2 regions of the Paenibacillus sp. sgz302115 genome follow, and region 2 is predicted to be linked to the other one. Evidence: riboswitches for the same ligand, from Rfam matches in the RefSeq annotation. Region 2 holds a riboswitch; the other holds the start of a gene.

Region 1 (10,536 bases), on a different contig from region 2:
CTGCTTCGCCAGTACTCCGGCAGCAGGAAGAAAAGCAGGGCAATCGCTTACGAAATGAACTGCGAAATTGAATGAAGTGGAAAAAGAAAACCTAATTTGCGAATTTCACTGATTTTTTGGTGATTAGGTGGAAAAAGTAGACTTGATTCTCTCCATTTTCCCCCATTCAGTGATTTTAGAAGGAAATAAGTGGAGTTTTTCCCGCTAACCATCCCGGGGGAGGTCACTCAGCGGGATGAAGTGGAGAAATTCCACCTCAGTTACCTGGTAGATAGGAAGAAAGCGAGGAGGCTTGGCATGGAAGAACAAGCCGCAACAAGAGAGACGAAGCCGCAGCCTGCGCCTGTGCTGATGATTCAGGGAACGGCCTCGGATGTCGGCAAGAGCCTGGTGACCGCAGCGATTGGGCGGATCATGACCCGAGACGGCTATCGCACGGCCCCCTTCAAATCGCAGAACATGGCGCTGAATTCCTATGTCACCGAGGACGGCAAGGAGATTGGCCGCGCCCAGGGCATGCAGGCTGAAGCATTTGGCATTACTGCCACCACGGACATGAATCCGATACTGCTGAAGCCCTCGGGCGAGATGAGTGCGCAAATCGTGGTCCACGGCGTACCGCACATGGCGCTTAGCGCGCGGGAATACCGGGAGAAATTCCTCCCGGAAGCCAAAGAGACGGTGATGGAAGCGCTCGGGCGGCTGCGGGAGACTTATGATGCCGTGCTGATGGAGGGGGCAGGCAGTCCGGCTGAGATCAATCTCAAGGCCCGGGATATCGTCAATATGAATCTGGCGGGCTGGGCGGACGCACCGGTGCTGCTGGTCGCCGATATTGACAGAGGCGGTGTGTTTGCTTTCCTGGTGGGTACACTTGAGCTGCTGGAGCCGCATGAGCGGGCCCGGGTCAAAGGCTTCATTATCAATAAATTCCGCGGCGACCTGTCGCTGCTGCAGCCCGGATTGGACTGGCTGCAGCAGCGCACAGGCATACCGGTGCTTGGGGTTCTGCCTTTTCTGCCGCGCTTGCGGATTGAAGCCGAGGATTCCGTAGTTCTGGAAGGAACCTCGGGGCGGCTGCGCGCAGAGCACGGCAAAGAACTGGATATCGCGGTTATCCGCTATCCGAGAATTTCCAACTTCACCGACTTTGATCCGCTGGCGGACGAGCCGGACACTGCTGTGCGTTATGTGACCACATCTGACGAGCTGGGCACACCGGACGCCATCATCCTGCCGGGGACCAAGAATACGGCGGCCGATCTGGATTACCTGAGGGAGCAGGGCTTCCCTGAGGTGATTGCCGCCGCGCTGGAGCAGGGAACTGTGCAGCTCGCCGGAATCTGCGGCGGATACCAGATGCTGGGCCGGAAGCTGCTTGATCCGTTTGCCGTAGAGAGCGTTGAACCTGGAGAGAGAGAGGGGCTTGGGTATTTGCCGCTGTCCACATCTTTTCTGCAGGAGAAAACCACGGTGCGTGCCAGCGGCAAGCTGGCTCAGGAGCATCCGCTGCAATTGGCGGAACCGGCTGCCGGACAGGCGGCAGGAATCTCTGTTGACGGGTATGAGATCCATATGGGAACGACCACAAACCATAATTCCACAGCCGTTAGAAGCCTCTTTATGCTGTACGGACCGGAGGGGGAAATGACGCCCGAAGGCTGGGGAACGCCGGACGGCCGGATCTGGGGAACTTATCTGCACGGATTGTTCCATAATGATGAACTGCGCAGAGCCTGGCTTGACGGCCTGAGGGTATCCAAAGGACTTGCGCCCCTCACAAACACCTTCTCGTCAGAAGCCCTTCGTGAACAGGAGTTTGACCGGCTGGCGGATGCGGTGAGTGCGAACCTTGACATGAAAGCCATTTATGGGATCATGGGGTTAACGCGAAAAGGGGGCTGAGCATGGTCATAGCAATTCTGCTGTTCATTGTTGCCGGTCTGGCCGAAATCGGCGGCGGCTATCTGGTCTGGCTGTGGCTGCGGGAATCGCGGCCACTCTGGTACGGGGTGGTAGGAGCCCTGATTCTAGTTGCCTATGGCATCATTCCTACCCTGCAGAAATTTCCTTCCTTCGGCAGAGTGTATGCCGCCTATGGCGGTGTGTTCATTGTGCTGGCTGTGCTGTGGGGCTGGCTTGTGGATAAAAAAACGCCGGATCTCTACGACTGGCTTGGGGCCGGCATTTGTGTAATCGGCGTGTCGGTTATTCTGTGGGCGCCAAGACACTGAGCAGCAGCGGCAGATCCCTTTGGTTCCGCTGCTGCTGCAGTTTTCCGCCGCAATTGTATCCTCAGGGTGCTGCGCAGCGGCTTGACTGATGCAACTACATAAAACGGGTGCCGTCCTTCATCAGGAACGGCACCCGTTTTTGCATGAGTAGCTTAGTCACGCCGGTTAAATCTTGAACTGCTGCACAGCCTTCTGCAGCTTTACAGCCTGCTCATACAGATGCTCTACAGTCTGTGCATGGACTTCCAGTTCCTGACGCTGGCGTGAGGAGTTGCCGGTAAGTGTATCTGCATTCTCCTGCGACTTCGCAGTAATCTGGGCAGTTTCTTCCACTGAGGCGCTGACCTCTTCGGTTCCGGCCGAGATTTGCTGGGTAGCAGCGGACACGGACTGAACGCTGTGGTTGATGCTCTGAATAAGAACGAGCAGATGACTAAAAGCATTTCCGGCTTCCGCCGCTTTATCGACTCCCGAAGCAACCTCCGAGTTAACGTGGTTCATCTCCTCAACCGAGCGGTTCATGTCCTCCTGCAGGCTGAGCAGGAATTCACGGATTTGCTCATTGGATTCCTTGGATTGCTCGGACAGCTTGCGGACCTCTCCGGCAACTACAGCGAAGCCGCGGCCATGCTCGCCGGCGCGTGCCGCTTCGATGGAGGCGTTAAGCGAGAGCATTTGTATCTGTTTGGTAATTTCGGTGATTCCCTGAACAACCTCACCGATTTGCAGGGAGCGTTCATTCATGATGCGGAACTGCTCCACTGACTTCATTGAAGCCTGCTGAACCTGGCGCATTTGATCTACAGCACTTTGCGCGATGTCATTGCCGCCGGTGGCCTCTTGGGAAGCTTCACTGATCTGCTCGGTAACCTCTCCCGCCGCCGAAGCGATGTGCTGGATGCCGATGTTGATCTCGTCCATCGCCCGGGAATTATCCTTCGCACTGCTCGCGATGGCGGAGCTGCCTTTGCCGATTTCCACAACGGATAAGCTGGACTGCTCGGCCATCTCGTTCAGAATATCGGTACGTTCCTTCAAATCATTGGAGTCTGCAACCACGACACTGGAGGTATCCAGAACATGGCTGATCATTTCCTTAAGCCGCTGGCTCATGGTCCGGAAGCTCTCTGCGAGCTGTCCGACTTCGTCGCTGCCCTTGATCTCAAGCTGCTGGGTGAAATCGCCTTCGGCCAGCTTGTTGCTGTAAGCTGCGAGCTGTGTAAGCGGACGAGTGATTCTGCGGCTCATCAAAAAGGCTGAGCTCAAGCCAACTACCAGCACAAGCAATGTGATTCCGGTACTGGTCCAGAGAATGCTTTGCATTTTATCTTCGACAAAACCGACATCCGAACTAACTCCGATGACCATCGTTGTGCCGGGAACTCCAACATACGCGGTCTTATGTACGCCATGACTGTCACTATAAATTTCGCTTAAACCGGCCTTACCCTTGGAGGCTTGCACCATGGCAGGCTGTACCTCAATGCTCTCATCGGCCTTCAGCTGCGCTCCGTGGTCTGCGGTAAGCACGGTAGCTTTGCCTTCCTTCAGATCAATGAGGAAGACCGACTCCAGATCATGCTGTTTTCTTTTATCCTGAAAATAGAATTCGAGCGTTGTTCTTGATTGTTCGTTTTTATTGAGGGTCTGCTGGGCATGCGTCGCATTCATATTTTTATAGGTATCTTGGGCTGCGGCGGTCAGAATCTTGTTGATCTGCGGCATTACGTAGCTGTTGATCGTATTGATGGATATGAAATAAAAGCTGACACTCAGTAAAGCAGACGACAGTAGCAGAACGACGAACAGCAAAAGCGTAAATTTACGGCTGATTGATTTCTTGAATTGAACCATATCATTCTCTCCTTTATCATTGAATGCATCCTCCCATGCCAGTGCTTATATGCCAGGCAAGCAGCAATATACTCCAAGGGTGTAGGTCATATATCAAGCTATTGTTCCGGGAATGTGACTGATAACTATTCTATAGAATTAACCCCCGGTTGAATAGTGAAAATTTAATTAATAGCGCAGAATTTTCAGAAAAAAATGAATAATTGACGAATACTTTACCTGTTTTGCGAAAAAAAGAGATCATGTCAGATATTCTTGAAAATTGAAATTTTCATAGCATGTTAGCTTCTCTTGTGGTAGAGTAGTAATGTTTTGGTTCAAACAGCCTGAATGCCGCGGTTCGTAACCATCCCGCGTAAACAAAACTAGGGGGCTTGTGAAATACATGTTCAATTTGCTTTGGGGTATTTTATTTGTTGTGGTCAATTTTGGATTTTATTTGCTCTGCTACCGGCTGTTCGGTAAAAAAGGCCTGTACGCCTGGGTCGGCGTTGCAACGGTTATTGCTAACATTCAGGTAGCCAAAACTATTGCCATGCCGTTTGATATCGTTATGACACTGGGCAATACGATGTACGTCACACTGTATATGACCAGCGATTTGCTGAATGAGAAATACGGGCGTGCGGAGGCGCGGAATGCAGTATGGTTTGGCTTTTTCACCCTGCTGATGACTACAGTGATCATGCAGATGGTGCTGAAGTTCGAGCCGCAGGAGACGGATATCGCCCAATCCTCGCTGCAGACCATTTTCGGTCTGATGCCGCGGCTTGCGCTGGGCAGCCTTACCGCTTATTTTGTCAGCCAGTTCCTCGACGTACGCCTGTACTCATGGATTCGGGGCTATTATGGAAGTCCGCGCCAGATGTGGATTCGCTCCAATGGCAGCACGATGGTCAGCTCTTTTGTGGATACGCTGATCTTCTGCACCATTGCGTTTGCCGGGACCTACGATTTGCGGGTATGGACGGAGATTCTGCTGACCACCTATATAGTAAAATTCCTCTTGACCGGGGCCGCAACGCCGATTCTGTACATTGCCCGCTCCTTCCGGTTTGCGGAGGATGAACAGAAGGTTCATCAAGCTTAGGATATTCACAGCGTTATGCCTATGTAAAATAACAGAAAAAGCAGCAGTCCGCCCCGGCAGGGGAAGGCTGCTGCTTTTTTTGTTGTACAGATATGCAGTGATAAAGGCAAAGGCAGCTTATGTAAACTGTCTGTTGCTTAGCCGCGCCTATAAATGCAGCACCGTCAGCTCTTTCGGAAAGCTTGTCAGCGTCTGCGGGCCTTCAGCCGTGATGAATACGTCATCTTCGATACGTACTCCGCCGAGATTCGGCACATAAATTCCCGGCTCGATGGTAAATACATTGCCGCTCTCGATAATGTCCTCATTCAACCCGTGAAGAGAAGGGTACTCATGCGTGTCCATGCCAAGGCCGTGTCCAACCCGGTGCATGAAATAAGCGCCGTAGCCGGCTGCTTCAATAACTTCCCGCGCTGCGCGGTCTACAGAGCCGAACGTTGCTCCCGTCCGGGAAGCGGCAATGCCGGCTTCATTGGCAGCAAGTACCGTATGGTAAATTTCAGCCAGCTTGGAGTCCGTTTCTTCTACGGCGAAGGTGCGGGTAATGTCGGAGGCATAACCTGCGGCATATACGCCAAGATCGAACATCAGGAAATCTCCCGGCTGGATGATGCGGTCGCCCGGCACACCGTGTGGCAGGGCGGTCTTCGGACCTGAGAGCACCATGGTGTCGAAGGAAGGGCCGGCGGCTCCGACCTTTTTCATCTGATATTCCAGCTCGGCGACCAGCTCGATTTCACTGACCCCATCTTTGACATGCGTAAGCCCGCGGCGGAGAACCTCTTCCACCAGCTCGGCGGCATGCTTCATCCGGCTAACTTCATCCGGTGTTTTCTTGGCGCGCATAGCCCGCAGCAGATGGCCGATATCATTGAAGCGGTCTGCTGGAACAGCCGCAGCCAGCTGCTCGTAGCGACTCATGGAGAAATGCTCCTTCTCAATGCCAATCGTTCCCGGCTTCGTACCGCCAAAACAAGCTTTAAGCAGCTCATAAGGATTGTCCGTATCGCTGTGCGTCATAATCTTCGTTACCTCTGAGGCGGCATGCGCCGCTTCAGCGTCCAGCGCCGGAACAATCAATACCGGTTCCTCGCCGCGGATCAGCAGCAGTCCCAGAAAACGCTCATGCGGATTGCTGGCGAACCCGGTCAAATAATACACATGCTTCGGATCGGTAACGAGCAGCGCATCCAGGCCCCCGCCCGCCATTCCTTGCTCCAAGGTGGATAGAGCTTCATTCATTTCAGTAGTTCCCCTTTCGGATTCACGTTACAAAGCAACGTTCTCATTATAGATCATAACCCTGCAGGGTGCACGTACAGGCGGGAGAAGTTGCTGGCTGCCCCTGGACATCTGATTTTGCTGAATCTAACCTGCGTTCAATTTAGAGAGAAACATGCATTTTTTTGCATGTTTATGAAGTCTCGCAACTTAAGTCCTACCTTTATTTTGGAGGTACTGGCGAATTGTAACAAAATATCTTTTTTTACGATAAAATAAGAGATTTTATTACAGGAATTGATTGACATCAACTAGGTCCTTGGGTAGGATTCCACTATGTCTATCTAAATTTGACAATTCTGCTGGGGGAAAAGTCATGGGTAGAATTATACTATCATGAGGAAAAGGAGACAGCTATGTATTCAAAAAGGTTGAGAAGTACAGTTTCGCTATTATTGGTTTTCATGTTGTCCTTTATGGGTGTGCTGGAGGTATCGGCGGCATCCTTGAAAGCGGGGGTGGTGTCCTCCGAGAAGACGCTGGACGGTAATCAAAAGATCTCCGTGAACAGTGTGCTGGATGTTACCTATGGAGATTATAAGACACTTAATACGGTGAAGTTCTCACTTCTTAAGGATGGGAATGAAGTAGCCAGTCAGACGAAGTCGAAATACCAGGTAGAACGTCTGTCTGCGGCAGATTCAGTGTACTCGGTCTATTATAACGGCATCGCTTTTGAGGGGCTGAAAGCAGGGGAAGAATACACTCTGCAGGCAGAGTACCAGGGGCAGTCGGGGAAGGTCGTTACAGATCCCCAGAGCATTAAAGTTCCTGCTTCAACTAAAATTCAAGTGGTCGTAGAGCATATGACCAAAGATTCGGATACATACGTGGAAGCCGCTGCGGGGGAAGTTCGCAGTGATGATAAGAGCATTAGAGTCTCGTTTTTAAGCAATGGGGTACCGCTGGCAAACGAGAGAATTGAAGTACGGGCGTATGCTAAATATTATAATGGCTTTGTCACCAATGCATCTGGTCAGATCGAACTGGTTGGCAAAGCAGATTCCCCATTGGTTAACTCTGTCCTGATCATTTCTGTTAAGTCAGGAACGGATAACTATGAGGTCACGCCTTTGTATATCACCGACAAGCAGCAGGCAGGGACATATACAGCAGCTATCCGTTACCTTGATAAGGAAGGCAATCTGATACGCCAGAGCTATGATAACACTAGCTGGCCAAACGGCGTTGTTCAAAGATTGGGGGGTTCCGGACTAGATGTGCTGGTGCTAAAAACAGCAGGAGTTTCGGGCGATTACAAAACACTTATTAAAGCCGTGAACAATGAAACGTATATGTTCCATACGAGCCAATCGGCGCTTTACTCCGCTGTAGACGGAAGTCATCTTGCTATTATCCAGAATGGCAGTGACTACAGCCGCCTGAACCTTCAGTACTCTTGGGATGGAGCACCTTTAGAGGTGAAATCCATTTCTATTACAACAAATAATCACTATAAACAGCACAGCAGCTCAAATATCTTCCAGGACATAGCTGCAAATGTTATATACGTTAAGAAAGGCCTGGAATATGATATCGCAGCCGTTGCAGCCATTCCTGGGACTAGCAGCAGGGTTGTTTTGCATCATCAAGTAAAGCCGGATGAATCGGTTAATAACATAGAATATGTAGCCAAGTCTGAGAACTTTAGTGCACTGAAGCTCCAGGTGCCGGATCGCGGACAAGGTCAAGGGCAGGTAAAGGTATCCTTTTTAAATAACAAACTGAACTACAACCAGGCCAGCGTATCTGTGCCGTCAGCAGATTCTATCCTGTACGTTCACAAAGGGGAAGAAATTCACCGTCTGACTGCGGTAACAACAGCCGGAAATGCAGGCAACAGCAACTATACGAATCAGGTTGTCCTGAAATCCTTCTTCACCCCAACAGACAATGAATATTCCCTTAAGGCCGGAAGCAGCTACAATTCGCAGATTATTCTGAAAGTGCTGGGCTCGAATTATTATGCTCAGGATGAAATCCGCAACCAGATCGTTCTGGGTGAGAATCTGGAGATGCGGGTGGTTATGTCTGACGAGAATCAGAATGTTCTTGATTTGAACAACAACTACAGAATTCAGATTCTGGATGCAGCCGGTGCCATCGTTGAAGAAAACTCGATTTATTCGACAACTGAAGAAAATGAGGGCCTCCTCCAGCGCGTTAACAAACGGGAATGGAAACCTGTGAAGTCAGGAGACTATAAAGTCCAATTCGTCCCTTACGTCTATCAGAATGGCGGATATGTTAAGGGTGAAGTTCTTGCTGAAGCCGAGTTGCGGGTTCTACCGAAGCAAGAGCTGGAAGTGGAAATCCGCGATAAAGCCGGTAAGCTGGTAGACTTGTTGAACAAACCTTATCTAACAGTTGATCAGGCCGGAAAGATTACCTTCACCGTACGTGAACATACAACAGGGGCTGTAGGCAAAGCTCTGCCGGGCGTGAAAATTACACGCTATGGCAAAGAAGTGGGAGTGACCGATGCGGAGGGGCAATTCACGCTCCCGGCCAGCGAAAGCTCCTATCTCGGAGAGTTTTTCTTCGAAAAATCCGACTACTTGTCCAAAACAGTATCAGTAGCCGTTATTGATCCAAAATCGCAGTCCGTAATACGAGTCCGTGGACTGGATAAGCCAGAAGGAGCATATGCCGGCGGGGTGCCGCTGGATTATGCCTACGTACAGGCCAGAATCAAGAAAAACGACGGAACTACTATTCATCAATCCCAGTATATCAACATTGACGATCAGCAGGCTTTTCTTATTGTAGAAGCACCTTCGGTTGTCGGTGTAGACTTTATGCGCTATAACCGCAGCAATATGGGAGTTGAATCCAAATACGGATACTACATGTACGGTTCCGTGCAAACAGCGCCGGGCAAGGAATATTCATTGGTGCTTGATGCAAGAGATGCTCTCCAAGAGGTAAGTAAAGTTAATCTTACGGAGTATATGGAGGAATTATCCCTTATCCGTAAAGGCTTGTCCGGTGTGGATTATGTTCCTTACGTAATTGACAGTAACAAAAGTGACCAGAACTACTTTTATGCCACTGAGGGAACCTACAGCGTATTGGCCCATACGAATGGAGACACTTTTATTTATCGTGATAATGTAGTGATCACCGCAGGGGATAATACTTGGATCTATAATGATTCCGCTAGCGATCTGGCTACGGTGGTTGCACCGGAATCAGGAAGCATCTACACTGTGGATTACATTACAGCAGATCAATCAAAGATTAGAGGTTATGCTTATGATGCAACACAGGTTCAGTTGACGCCTGGCGAAGTTATTGTGAATTTGGACCAGATGATCGGCAGCCTGGAATACCAATATAACATCCGCTTATCAGGAAATACGCTCAAAGCAGGAAAGTTCACCGAGCTGAGTCCCGGCGCAATTGCCGGACTGGACATCGTTGGACTCCAGAATGGAAAATTGGTCCGCAGCAGCTCCTATAACTGGCTGAAGGTTGGATTGGTTGATACAGCAGGCAATGCGATTGGCCAACTGTCCAAACCAAGAATCCTGGTTACCAGCTATGGTTCATCCAGCGGTCATACCACTATTAATCCGGAGGCCGGTTCCTACATCATTGAAGATGAAGCGGGAAACAAGCTGTATGAAGGAAGCTCATTAAGCTATCCATTGAATGCCTCCGTAACGTTGAAGGACGGAAGTTATGTAATTAAAGCAAACATTACTATCAATGGACAGAGTTATAGCCTGAACAAAAAATTCGTACTGGAAACGAAAGAGGGCACAGTAGTAGATCCGGGAACCACTCCTCCGGGTGAAGATTTGGATAATGGCGGAAGCACACCTGGAAATGGAGCGAATCCCGGAAACGGAACGAATCCGGGCGGAAGCAATGGCGGCACAGGCGGCGGTACAGTTACAACTCCAACACCAACCCCGGCGCCGAATGCAAGCGTAAATGAACAGAACACTAAGCTTCAGGATTTGGTGAAGAATACAGCCGGAACACCGGCAGAACGGGCAGCCGCAGCTCAAAGCGCACTGAGCAGCATTGCTAATTCGCTCAAATCCGTAACAACGCCTCAAGAAGCCGAGA
Region 2 (10,536 bases):
ACCAGTTAACGCCAAAGCCATGACCCACGATTTTCTGAATTGCATTTTTTTGTCTCCTCCTGAGTGTTTTGTATAGCATCTGCTGCTGCATCTGCTATGTTTTGTGAGTGTCTGCTACATGATCTGTGTTCGTACAAAACTCACCTTTGGAAGCATCAGACTGTGCTCATGTCACATCTGACTCTTCTTATTCTAGAGCCCGTTCGTCAGGGAAAATTCTTATGTTTGTAAAATAAAAGATAAATAACATAATAGAAAATGTATAATTCAATAGATATAATCTATATTGAGAATACTATTTGTTAACGATTCCCTATTTGCCGGAGGTAAATTATGAATATTGTTAAATTACAAATCATTGTCCTGATTGAAAAATATAAAAAAGTAACCGATGTTGCCGCTGAAATGGGACTGAAACAGCCGACGGTATCCTTCCATATGAAAAGTCTGGAGGCTGAGCTGGGAGCTCCCCTTTTTCAGTACCGCAGCGGGCGAGTACTCCTTACTGACGCTGGACGGACTCTTTATCAATATGCGGCCAAAATTGTGGCACTGACAGCCGAGGCAGAGCGCAGCATCAAACAGTACTCCTCCCTCTCCTCAGGTAACCTGCATCTGGAGGCAAGCTATATTCCCGGTACATATCTTCTGCCAAAAACATTCGCGCAATTCATTGGACAATATCCGGGTCTGGACATCTCACTCTCGGTTCAGCCTGAGGATGTTATACGTGAACGGCTGCGGGGCAGAGAAATTCCGCTGGCGGCTTTACATAGCGCGGCTGGTCAGGACAGCTCCTTCCATACAAAAAGCATCTCGCGGGATGAAGCCGTACTAGTCTTCGCCCCCGGCCACCCTTTCGCAAATATTCATGATTTAACACCGGAGCAGCTCGTCCTTGAACCCTGGCTTCAACATGAACCGTCCTCTTCCCTGCAGAGGCTTGCGGATCAATGGGCCCAGCGGAACGGGGTAAAAGTATGGGGACATGTGGTGTTGAATTCGCCGGAGGCGATGAAGAGAATACTTCGTGAAGGCGGAGGTGTCGCGTTGTTCTCCAAGGCGGGAATTATGGAAGAAGTGGCAGCCGGGAGCTTATCTTATGCGGCGCTCCCGGGAGTGCAGCCGGATCATGGCGATTTTGTGCTCGCCTGGCGGAAGGATTCTGCCTTGACTCCCCTGCAGCAGGCTTTTGTGAATTTGGCAGTTGGGGGTACGGCAGCGGAATAAGCAATGGTCCATAAAAAAAACGGCATAGCCTCAAGTGGCCGCTGAACAAGCGCCTCAGGCTATACCGTTTGGTTAACAGACTACTTTTTCTCCGCCACCAGGACGAATGTCTTGGGAATTCCTTTGTCATACACCTCGGAAGACAGATTCGGCTCCTCGGCCAATTCACGGACCACAAGTCCGCTGCGCGCTGCTGCCGTTACGATTTCACCCAGCGTCCAGCGGCGCCAATACACGACACTGTGTTTCACGTCTTCCGCGGTTTCGCCTGGCGAGGGTAAATACTTCGAATACGAAACCTTCTTCTCCTCCAGTGCGGTGTCAAAATAATCCCCGCTCACCTTATGCTTGCGGACTTTCGCGGTCGATCCCTTCGAGGTGATCAGCTTGGTCGTTACCGGATGGAAATCACGCAGTACAAACCTTCCGCCGGCTGCCAGCAGCCGGTACGCGGTATCCATGAACGGTGCCAGGTCCGTAAAATAATGCACAATCCCCATCTCGGCAAAAACGATATCATACGAGCCGTCCAGCAGCTCTTGCGGCAGCTTCAAGACATCCGAGACAATATAATTCAACTGAACTCCCGCTGCGGCAGCCAGCTCACCAGCATAACGGGCGTTAGCTTCCGAGAAATCGGCGACGGTTACTTGGGCTCCCAGCAGGCTCAGAGCTACAGCCTTCATGCCGTTTGAACCCATGAGATTCATTATCCTTTTGCCTCTAACTTCTCCGAGATAACCGCCAAGCGGGAACAGCTTGCCCGCAGGCTCCTTTACAAGCTTTGCCGCAGCCTCAGAAGGTGTACCAAAGCGGCTTGTCCAAGCAGCATATGTATCCTCGTTCCACAGCTCCTCACTGGAGGGAACTGCGCTTTGGGTTACTTCCTGATTCGGATCATGTTCATTCATTCAATTAGGCCCCTTTTTCTAGTGAAAATCTCTGCTATGATGCGTTTTTAAGGGCTTCTTTTGCCCTTGCGGCTTTTTTTCTTCCTGCGAATAAATAGACGGCCAGACCGCCCATCACCAGCACACCGCCGATCCACTGCAGTCCGGTCAGCGCTTCACCCAGCAGCAGAAATGCCAAAATGCTTGCCCCCACAGGCTCGCCCAGAATGTTCATCGAAACTGTAGTCGCCGAAGCATACTGCAGCAGCCAATTGAACAGAATGTGGCCGAATACCGTCGGTACGACAGCAAGCAGAATAAAGATTCCCCATTCACGTGCCGGATAAGCAAAAAACGGGATGCCGGACAGCAAATTGTAGATGGCAAATACCAGCACCGCTGAGATAAAGACGATCAGACTGTAGAGGTAGGAAGGCATACGGGACACAAGCTTTTGGCCAATCAGCATATGAACAGCCACTGCAACAGTTCCGCCAATGGACAACAGATCGCCTTTCACATTATCCGGGGACAGCCCTATGTCCCCCCAACCGATAAAGACAACCCCGAAGATCGCGATTGCGAGGCCCAATATGGCGGCAGATGTACTCCGTTCCTTGTACAGCATGTATGCGCCCAGCATAATAAATACCGGCTCCAGCGCCATAATCATCGTCGAGCTGGCTACGGAGGTATACTTCAGTGAGCCCATCCACAGCAAAAAATGCAAAGCCAGCATCATCCCCGAGCAACCCAGCAGCAGCCAGTCCTTCCGGCGCAGAGCGTAAAGGGCTCCACTGTAGGGACGGGCAAAAGGCAGCATCAGGAGCGAAGTAAAGAGCAGCCGGTACATGCCTTGAACCGAGGCCGGAGCCGCCGACCATTTAATAAATATAGAAGAAAACGAAATAGCCACAATTCCGACCAGCATCAGGAGCGGGACGGGAACGGGCGGTTTTTTTGAATTCACAGCTTTGGTTCCTTTCGGTTGGGATAAAACTAACTATGTAAGCAGCGGTGAATACATCATAAGCGCATGATTGTCAGCAATCGCTTCATCACGGGCGATTTCACCCGTGCGGGTCATGACCTTGCGGCGGATACTGTTGCTGCGGATATAGCCACCCCATGGTTCCAGACTGATCACGTGATCTGCTTCGTAAACTTCGTAGGTGTATAGCGGTTGCCCGCTGCATCTCCATTCCCCGTACAAATGACTGTCATCCAGCCACAGCTTGAGCTGATACACTTCGTCCGTTCGATTCATCAGCTGCAGATCCAGATAATTGTAGGCACAGGTTGCCCCACTGCCGAAAGGCTGGGTCCGCTGCTCATCGGGAAAGACATCATAGCTGTGACGGTGCCGCTCTGTAACGGTCAGCGGAGTGTGCAGCGTCATCCAGTAGATTAGATTAGAGAGCTGGCATAAGCCGCCTCCCGTGCCGGAACGGAACCCGCCGTAATGCAGCACCATTCCATCTAGATACCCTTTACGGCGTGTCGGCTTGCCAATAGTCTGCCAATAGGAAAAAGTCTCGCCGGGGCACACTGTCAGACCGTTAAGCTTCGCCACTGCAAGCTTCAGATTCGTTATTTTATTGTATTGCAGTTGCATATCGACGTTACGCAGACTTCGCAGCAGCGGTGTCGCATGTGTGGCTGAGGTATAGCGCAGGTCTTCTGCAAGATGTGCTGTTGCTCTATTCTTTCGCTGGGTTAACCATTGCCAATATCTTTTCCAGGTAAAATAACGCTTGCCCGCGAAAAGTCTCAGCCGTGAACGGCGGATAGGCTTCATAGCTAATCTGGCGGACTCCATTAGAATTCCACTTCATGTTCCTTGCGCAGCTTGGCAAATCTGCCACCCAGCACAGAGTTGTGATGCTTCACGATCTCGCCGCCGCTTAAATTGGCATTGTCAAAGGTGCTGTGCGCATCCTCCACCAGCACACTGGAGTAGCCCATGCTGAATGCGCGTCTGGTCGTGGTATCCAGACAGAACTCGCTTTGCATTCCGCAGAGGACCAGATCGGTGATGCCACGCTTCTGAAGCTCCTCATGCAGCGGTGTCCGGTGAAACGCGTCCCAGGTCGGCTTTTCCACAATTAAATCTTCCTCGCGCGGAGTTATGCGGCTGCTGATCTGCCAGGTGGGAGTACCCTTGGTGTATTCTTCATCCTCGGTATGCTGAATATACACGACAGGCGTTCCTGCCAAACGGGCTTTATGCAGCAGTGCAACGATTCTGTCCATTACGCCCTCTTCATCATGCAGCTTCATGCCCGGATATGAAAACATCGCCTCTTGCACATCAATGATTACTAATGCGGTTGAATCGTTTGCCACTTCATTCTCTCCCTTCGCAATTGAAAATCTCTAACGGACTGTCTATTCACCTTAAAGATTATAACAGATTTTTTCATAAAAAAACGGACCTCTGCAGCGTTGCAGAAGCCCGGTCTAGCACCGGATTTATTTGCCCCGCTTATTATGCCAAATAAGGGCATGCAGCTGCGGAAGCACCCGCGCCCGGTTCATCTCAGGATCAGCAATTACCTGATTGAACAGCCATTCCAGCCGACCCAGCAGGCGGGCCGAGATGTCCCCCTCTTCCGTCACATTATCATTGCCCGGCTGCAGGAAGAGCGGCACTTCCGGATATCTCTTGTGGATGCTTTTCGCGTACAGATAGTCCTCGTCGTTAAAGACGACTACCTTCAGGCTATGGGCAGACCTGCCTTGTGCCTTCATTTTATCCATAATACCATCTAGCATTTCCCAATCGGTCTTCATCCCTGAGCTTGGCGGCTTGGGGCTGACCGTCAGCACATCCACGTCGTAGAACCAGTCCTGCCATCTACTGCCCTGGGTTTCAATCGCCGCCTGAATGCCGCGTTCATGCAGCAGCCGGATGAATGTCCCCATGCCTTCGCCAATCAGAGCGGGATTGCCCCCTGAGATCGTCACACAGTCAAAATTATTCCCGGCAAGCGCAAGCAGCTCCGCCAGAACCTCCTCCGGTGCAAGCATCCGCATCTTGTCCTTCGCCGATCCATCCCAGGTAAAAGCGGAATCACACCAGCCGCAGCGGTAGTCGCAGCCGTAGGTGCGGACGAACATCGTTTTGACGCCGATGACCGCACCTTCCCCCTGAATCGTCGGGCCGAATATTTCAATTACCGGTAGCTTACTCACAGTCACAACCCCCATACAGCCGATAGTACGGCCCTTCTTCGGGGATGTCCGCCGCCAGCACCTCCGCCCAAGAGGTTGGCGTTTCCCACAGCTTGACGGAATACAGCGGAAGTGAGGCCATCTTCAGCTTGTAGGCGATATATGCCGACATATTTTCCACCGTTGTCCGGAATGACAGGTGCGCCACCTTGGACCCCGTATTTACCAGCGTCTCCAATACAGGCTCATTGCCCATCGCCAGAAAAGCATGATCCAGATGCTCCACCAGACTCTCCTGCACCGTAGCCTTGATATCGCTGAAATCAACTACAAACCCTTCGTCGGAGTGACCCTCTGCTGCGAGTGGCTTGCCCTTCAGCACCACTTCCAGCTTATAGGTATGACCATGCAGGTTGCTGCACTTTCCTTTATGCCCGACCAGTTGATGGGCTGCATCAAAGGTAAAAATCTTACATACGGATACCTCGCCCAGCATCAGGAACCAACCTCATTTCGTTCTGCTTCATATTGGTCCAGGCCGCGCTTACGCAGCAGACAAGCCGGACATGTGCCGCAGCCGCTGCCGACAATTCCGTTATAGCAGGTCAGCGTATGCTCACGGATATATTCGAAGCAGCCGAGATCATCGGCCATTTTCCAGGTTTCTTTTTTATCCAGCCACATGAGCGGTGTATGAATGACAAACTCGTAGTCCATCGACAGATTGAGGGTCACATTCAGTGATTTGACGAACACATCCCGGCAGTCGGGATATCCGCTGAAGTCGGTCTGGCAGACTCCGGTGATAATATTCGCATACCCAAGCTGCTTCGCCAGAATTGCCGCAAAGGACAAGAACAGCAAATTGCGCCCATCCACGAACGTGCTCGGCAATTCCTCTCCTTCACCCGCAACGATTTCAATCTCATCACGCGTCAATGCGTTCGGTGCCAGCTGATTCAGCAGACCGAGATCGAGAATATGCTGCTTCACCTTGAACTTCGCAGCAATCTCCTTGGCAACTTCTATTTCAGCCGCATGGCGTTGATTATAATTGAAGGTCACCACCTGAACCTCCTCGAACTGCTGCAGCGCCCATACCAGACACGTTGTGCTGTCTTGGCCGCCGCTGAAGACGACCAGTGCTTTTTTGTTCATGATCGATTTCCTCCTTTTCCTTGCCCCGGATTAACGGTTGTCCACTTTCTCAGGATACAGGTCATGATTGATCAGCCGGTGCTCGGCCATCGCTTCATATTTGGTCCCCGGACGCCCCCAGTTGCAGTAAGGATCGATGGAAATGCCGCCACGCGGGGTGAATTTGCCCCAGACCTCAATATAACGCGGCTCCATCAGCGAGATCAGATCGTTCATAATAATGTTCACACAGTCTTCATGGAAATCGCCATGATTGCGGAAGCTGAACAAGTAGAGCTTCAGTGATTTCGATTCAACCATTTTCTGCTCGGGAATATACGAGATGTACATTGCCCCGAAATCCGGCTGCCCGGTAACAGGACACAGGCTTGTGAACTCCGGACAGTTGAATTTAACAAAATAATCGCGACCCGGATGCTTGTTATCGAACACCTCAAGAATATCCGGATCATATCCGAATTTGTACGTTGTGCCTTGGTTGCCGAGCAGGGTAACCTCCTGCATTTCCTCTTTCAATCTGCCTTCTGACATGACAAAAAACCCCTCTCTTTTCCCCCGGCTGTCCGCCGGAACAGGAAAGAAGAATGAGCTTCGAAAACCTGGCTCTACTAAGAAGAAACGCCTCCCGTCCTTGCTGGACGGATAATATGCATACTGACTGACAGGCGCTGTCTTTTTGCGCACAGCATAACATGAAGCAAGCCCTCTGCATTAGAGAGCCATTATGCCAAAACGGTCTTAGTTTTTTATAGAGGGAGTTTGCGAACCTCTCCTGCGGGTTATCCGCAGAATTCTTCTTTATTCATAGTACTGCGAATTGAACTATACCATGTCAGGCCGTAGCCTGGCAACCCTTACAGATGATCCAAAATCAGTGAAAAGAGCAGCCCTGACGCATTTTTTCATGGCATAAATTATTCATCACATTAATTATAATTTTTCCCACACTGACAGAACTATGGATTCAATTTCGAACAAAAGGGTAACTTAACTTCTATAATCTCCTTGATAAGGATGGGATCATCTGATGGATCAAAGCGAACAGAAACTTATGGATTGGCTGACCGCCCAGGTGGGCGCAACCATTGTGATTGAGAAGCAGGAGATGAATGACCACGACACCGTCCACTTCAGTCTGGAAGCCGTCGCTTACCGCAATGCCGATGACGTTATTGACGATTATCTGGACAGCGCGCTGATCTTGCGGGGCACTGGCAGTACCCTGAACAGGGATGGCGAGCTAGTACCTCTTCCTCAGCAGAGCTATGAGATTGCCGTCAGCGGGCTCCGTCTGGATGCTGTGAATGACGGTCAGGTTGAACTGCGGACTGACAGAGGAAAGTATTCCATCTCACTGGCTGAAGCATGACCCTGCCTCTTATGCAGAAAAAAACAGGACGCGGCATTTCAGCCTGCGTCCTATGTCAGTTACTCTTCTCCAATAATCTCAACTTCCGTCTCGAGCTCCACACCGAACTTATCCTTAACCGTAGCCTGAACATGATGGATCAGCCCAATATAGTCCTTAGCCGTCGCATGATCTGTGTTCACAATGAATCCTGCATGCTTACGCGACACTTCAGCACCGCCGATTCTTGTTCCCTGAAGTCCGCTTTCTTGAATCAATTGCCCGGCAAATCTTCCGGGAGGGCGCTTGAAGACACTTCCGCAGGAAGGATACTCCAGTGGCTGCTTCGATTCACGCTGGTAGGTCAAATCGTCCATTATGGCTTTGATATTCGTTGAATCCCCTGGCTGCAATGCAAATCGGGCCTCCAGCACAATGAAGTCCCCGCTGGCGAAGACGCTTTTACGGTAGCCCCACTCCAGTTCATCTCCCTGCAAAGTCACCAGCCGCCCAGCTTTGTCAACGGCAAGTGCGCTATGCAGCACATCCTTGACCTCACCGCCATATGCGCCAGCATTCATGTACAGCGCTCCGCCTACAGTGCCAGGAATTCCGCAGGCGAACTCAAGTCCGGCAAGCTGCTTCTCCAAGGCAAATCTGGAGACATCAATAATCTTTGCGCCGCACTGGGCATAGAGCAAATCGTCCCGCAGCCCCATTTCGGTTAATTCAGAGGTCAGCAGAACAATTCCGCGGATGCCTCCGTCACGGATAATGACATTCGAGCCGTTACCCAGGACTGTAAGCGGAATTTCATTTACGCGGGCATATGTAACAATGGACTGAAGCTCCACATATGTCACTGGCGCTGCCAGGATGTCCGCCTGACCGCCCATACGGGTGAACACATGGCTCTCCAGCACCTCATCGCGCTTAACCACTCCAGCCGGAACCAACTGCTGCAGATCCTCATATATTTTGCTGATGTTCATCTTCTTTGCTCCTTTGACTCTATAAAAATAATGATCCTTATTCACCGGATAATCATACTCCGCTGCTTATATGCAAAAAAAATAGTGTGGAATTTAACCAGGGCAACCACAACTTTAACAACGAACAGGCTCCCTTGTCAATGACGGGAGCCTGGGCCTGCTGCATATGTAATCATTATGAGTCAGATTTCACGTTTATAACCTATCCTTGGGCGCGGGCCGCCTTTTTGCGGTATTCTACCCGCCGTGCCGCCCTCTCCTCTTCTTTCAAGCGGGGACAGGTGTAGCAGTAGCTTCCACCTTCAGTCCGGTAATAGAGACAGCAGCGGTTGCGCATCTGCACGGTCCGCCCCGGGTCGTCCAGCGCTTCTATTCTGCGAACCGTGACATCAAACGGATTCCGCTTCATCCCGAGAATTTCTGCCGGCAGACTGTGCTTCAGATAGCTGTAATCGTCCTGCAAAGTATCCAGCAGCTTGGAATCCTGAAGCCCATCTGCAAACTGCTCCATATAGTAGTTGAATTTAGTCGGCAGTTGGCCCCATATATCACTCAGACTCAGACCGCTTGCCTCATGCAAGCTCCGCAGCAACGGAGCTGCTGTATCACGGTAGAAGCGGGTCAGCACCTCATTGCGCCAACCCTCACGCGCCGCTTCCTTCGGGGCATTCTCTATCTCCCAGTCCTGTAGCGAAAAAACTATCCGGCAATACCCGTTGACCGGAATGAGATGGATGGATAAACGAGACAAGCTTATTACCGGTATTGAGGAATACACGGAGAGCGAATATTGCACCGCAAGCGCCAGACTCGAGAACCAGCTTCCCATATATGCCGCAGCCGCTTTATCATCCAGTGCTCTCATAAGAGGGCGGTAACATTCGAGGAAATCGCGCATTCCCTCTTTATGGACAAGCTCCAGCGCCTTAAAAGAATGCAAAGCCTCGGCAGGTTCTGCGGGATGAAGGTCAAACTTGCTGATCAGCTCTTGGCTGAGCGCTTCATTCATGACCTTGCCTCCTTACATCCCTACCGCTTTGTATGCCGCCAATTCATAAGGCAGGCAGAGCGGCACACCCGTACGCGGATCAGGAACAATATCCGCTTCGATCCCGAACACCTCACGCAGCACGGCCGGCGTCATTACCTCGGCCGGAGTGCCTTCGCTGATCACACTGCCCGATTTGATCGCCACCATATGCTGGGCATAGCGGGACGCATGGTTCAAATCATGCACAACCATAATAATCGTGCGGCCTTCCTCCTCGTTCAGCTTCTGCAGAAGCTGCAGCACCTCCAATTGGTGCGCCATATCAAGAAACGTTGTCGGCTCATCGAGGAAAAGAATATCCGTCTGCTGAGCCAGAGCCATAGCAATCCAGGCCCGCTGGCGCTGCCCCCCGGAGAGCCGGTCAATCGGGCGGTCATGGAATGCTTCCATCCCGGTAACAGAGATCGCCTTAGCGATAATATCGCGGTCTTCCGAAGTCATGGTACCGAAGCCCTTCTGATGGGGATAGCGGCCGTAGCCAACCAGTTCAGAGACGGTCAGACCATCCGGAGCGGTAGGATTCTGCGGCAGAATCGCAAGCTGCCGGGCTACCTCTTTTGTGGACAGATTGTGAATCGACTTGCCGTCCAGCATCACGCTGCCGCTCTTAGGCTTCATGATACGCGCCATAGTCTTGAGAATGGTAGATTTCCCGGAGCCGTTGGCCCCGACAAGCGCTGTGATCTTCCCTGT

What was found. Region 2 has a riboswitch for preQ1 ahead of queF (preQ(1) synthase). Riboswitches for the same ligand answer to the same signal wherever they lie in the genome.
Region 1: linked by a shared signal. The riboswitch ahead of AC0LWN_RS15225 (queuosine precursor transporter) and the one ahead of queF (preQ(1) synthase) in region 2 are both predicted to bind preQ1.

Annotation. Positions count from the first base shown of each region.
Region 1 covers NZ_JBVYOK010000007.1:22,444-32,979, reverse strand. The annotation lists gene AC0LWN_RS15240 (cobyric acid synthase) at 298-1,905, shown strand; gene AC0LWN_RS15235 (YnfA family protein) at 1,908-2,234, shown strand; gene AC0LWN_RS15230 (methyl-accepting chemotaxis protein) at 2,400-4,088, opposite strand; PreQ1 riboswitch class I at 4,418-4,463, shown strand; gene AC0LWN_RS15225 (queuosine precursor transporter) at 4,474-5,178, shown strand; gene AC0LWN_RS15220 (M24 family metallopeptidase) at 5,326-6,420, opposite strand; gene AC0LWN_RS15215 (S-layer homology domain-containing protein) at 6,816-10,536, shown strand, end outside.
Region 2 covers NZ_JBVYOK010000001.1:712,185-722,720, forward strand. The annotation lists gene AC0LWN_RS03230 (phosphate ABC transporter substrate-binding protein) at 1-45, opposite strand, end outside; gene AC0LWN_RS03235 (LysR family transcriptional regulator) at 334-1,230, shown strand; gene AC0LWN_RS03240 (class I SAM-dependent methyltransferase) at 1,311-2,141, opposite strand; gene AC0LWN_RS03245 (DMT family transporter) at 2,176-3,090, opposite strand; gene AC0LWN_RS03250 (VanW family protein) at 3,124-3,939, opposite strand; gene AC0LWN_RS03255 (cysteine hydrolase family protein) at 3,939-4,466, opposite strand; gene queE (7-carboxy-7-deazaguanine synthase QueE) at 4,593-5,315, opposite strand; gene AC0LWN_RS03265 (6-pyruvoyl trahydropterin synthase family protein) at 5,308-5,790, opposite strand; gene queC (7-cyano-7-deazaguanine synthase QueC) at 5,790-6,452, opposite strand; gene queF (preQ(1) synthase) at 6,483-6,983, opposite strand; PreQ1 riboswitch class I at 7,185-7,228, opposite strand; gene ymzB (protein YmzB) at 7,480-7,821, shown strand; gene murB (UDP-N-acetylmuramate dehydrogenase) at 7,881-8,792, opposite strand; gene AC0LWN_RS03290 ((2Fe-2S)-binding protein) at 8,995-9,801, opposite strand; gene AC0LWN_RS03295 (ABC transporter ATP-binding protein) at 9,814-10,536, opposite strand, start outside.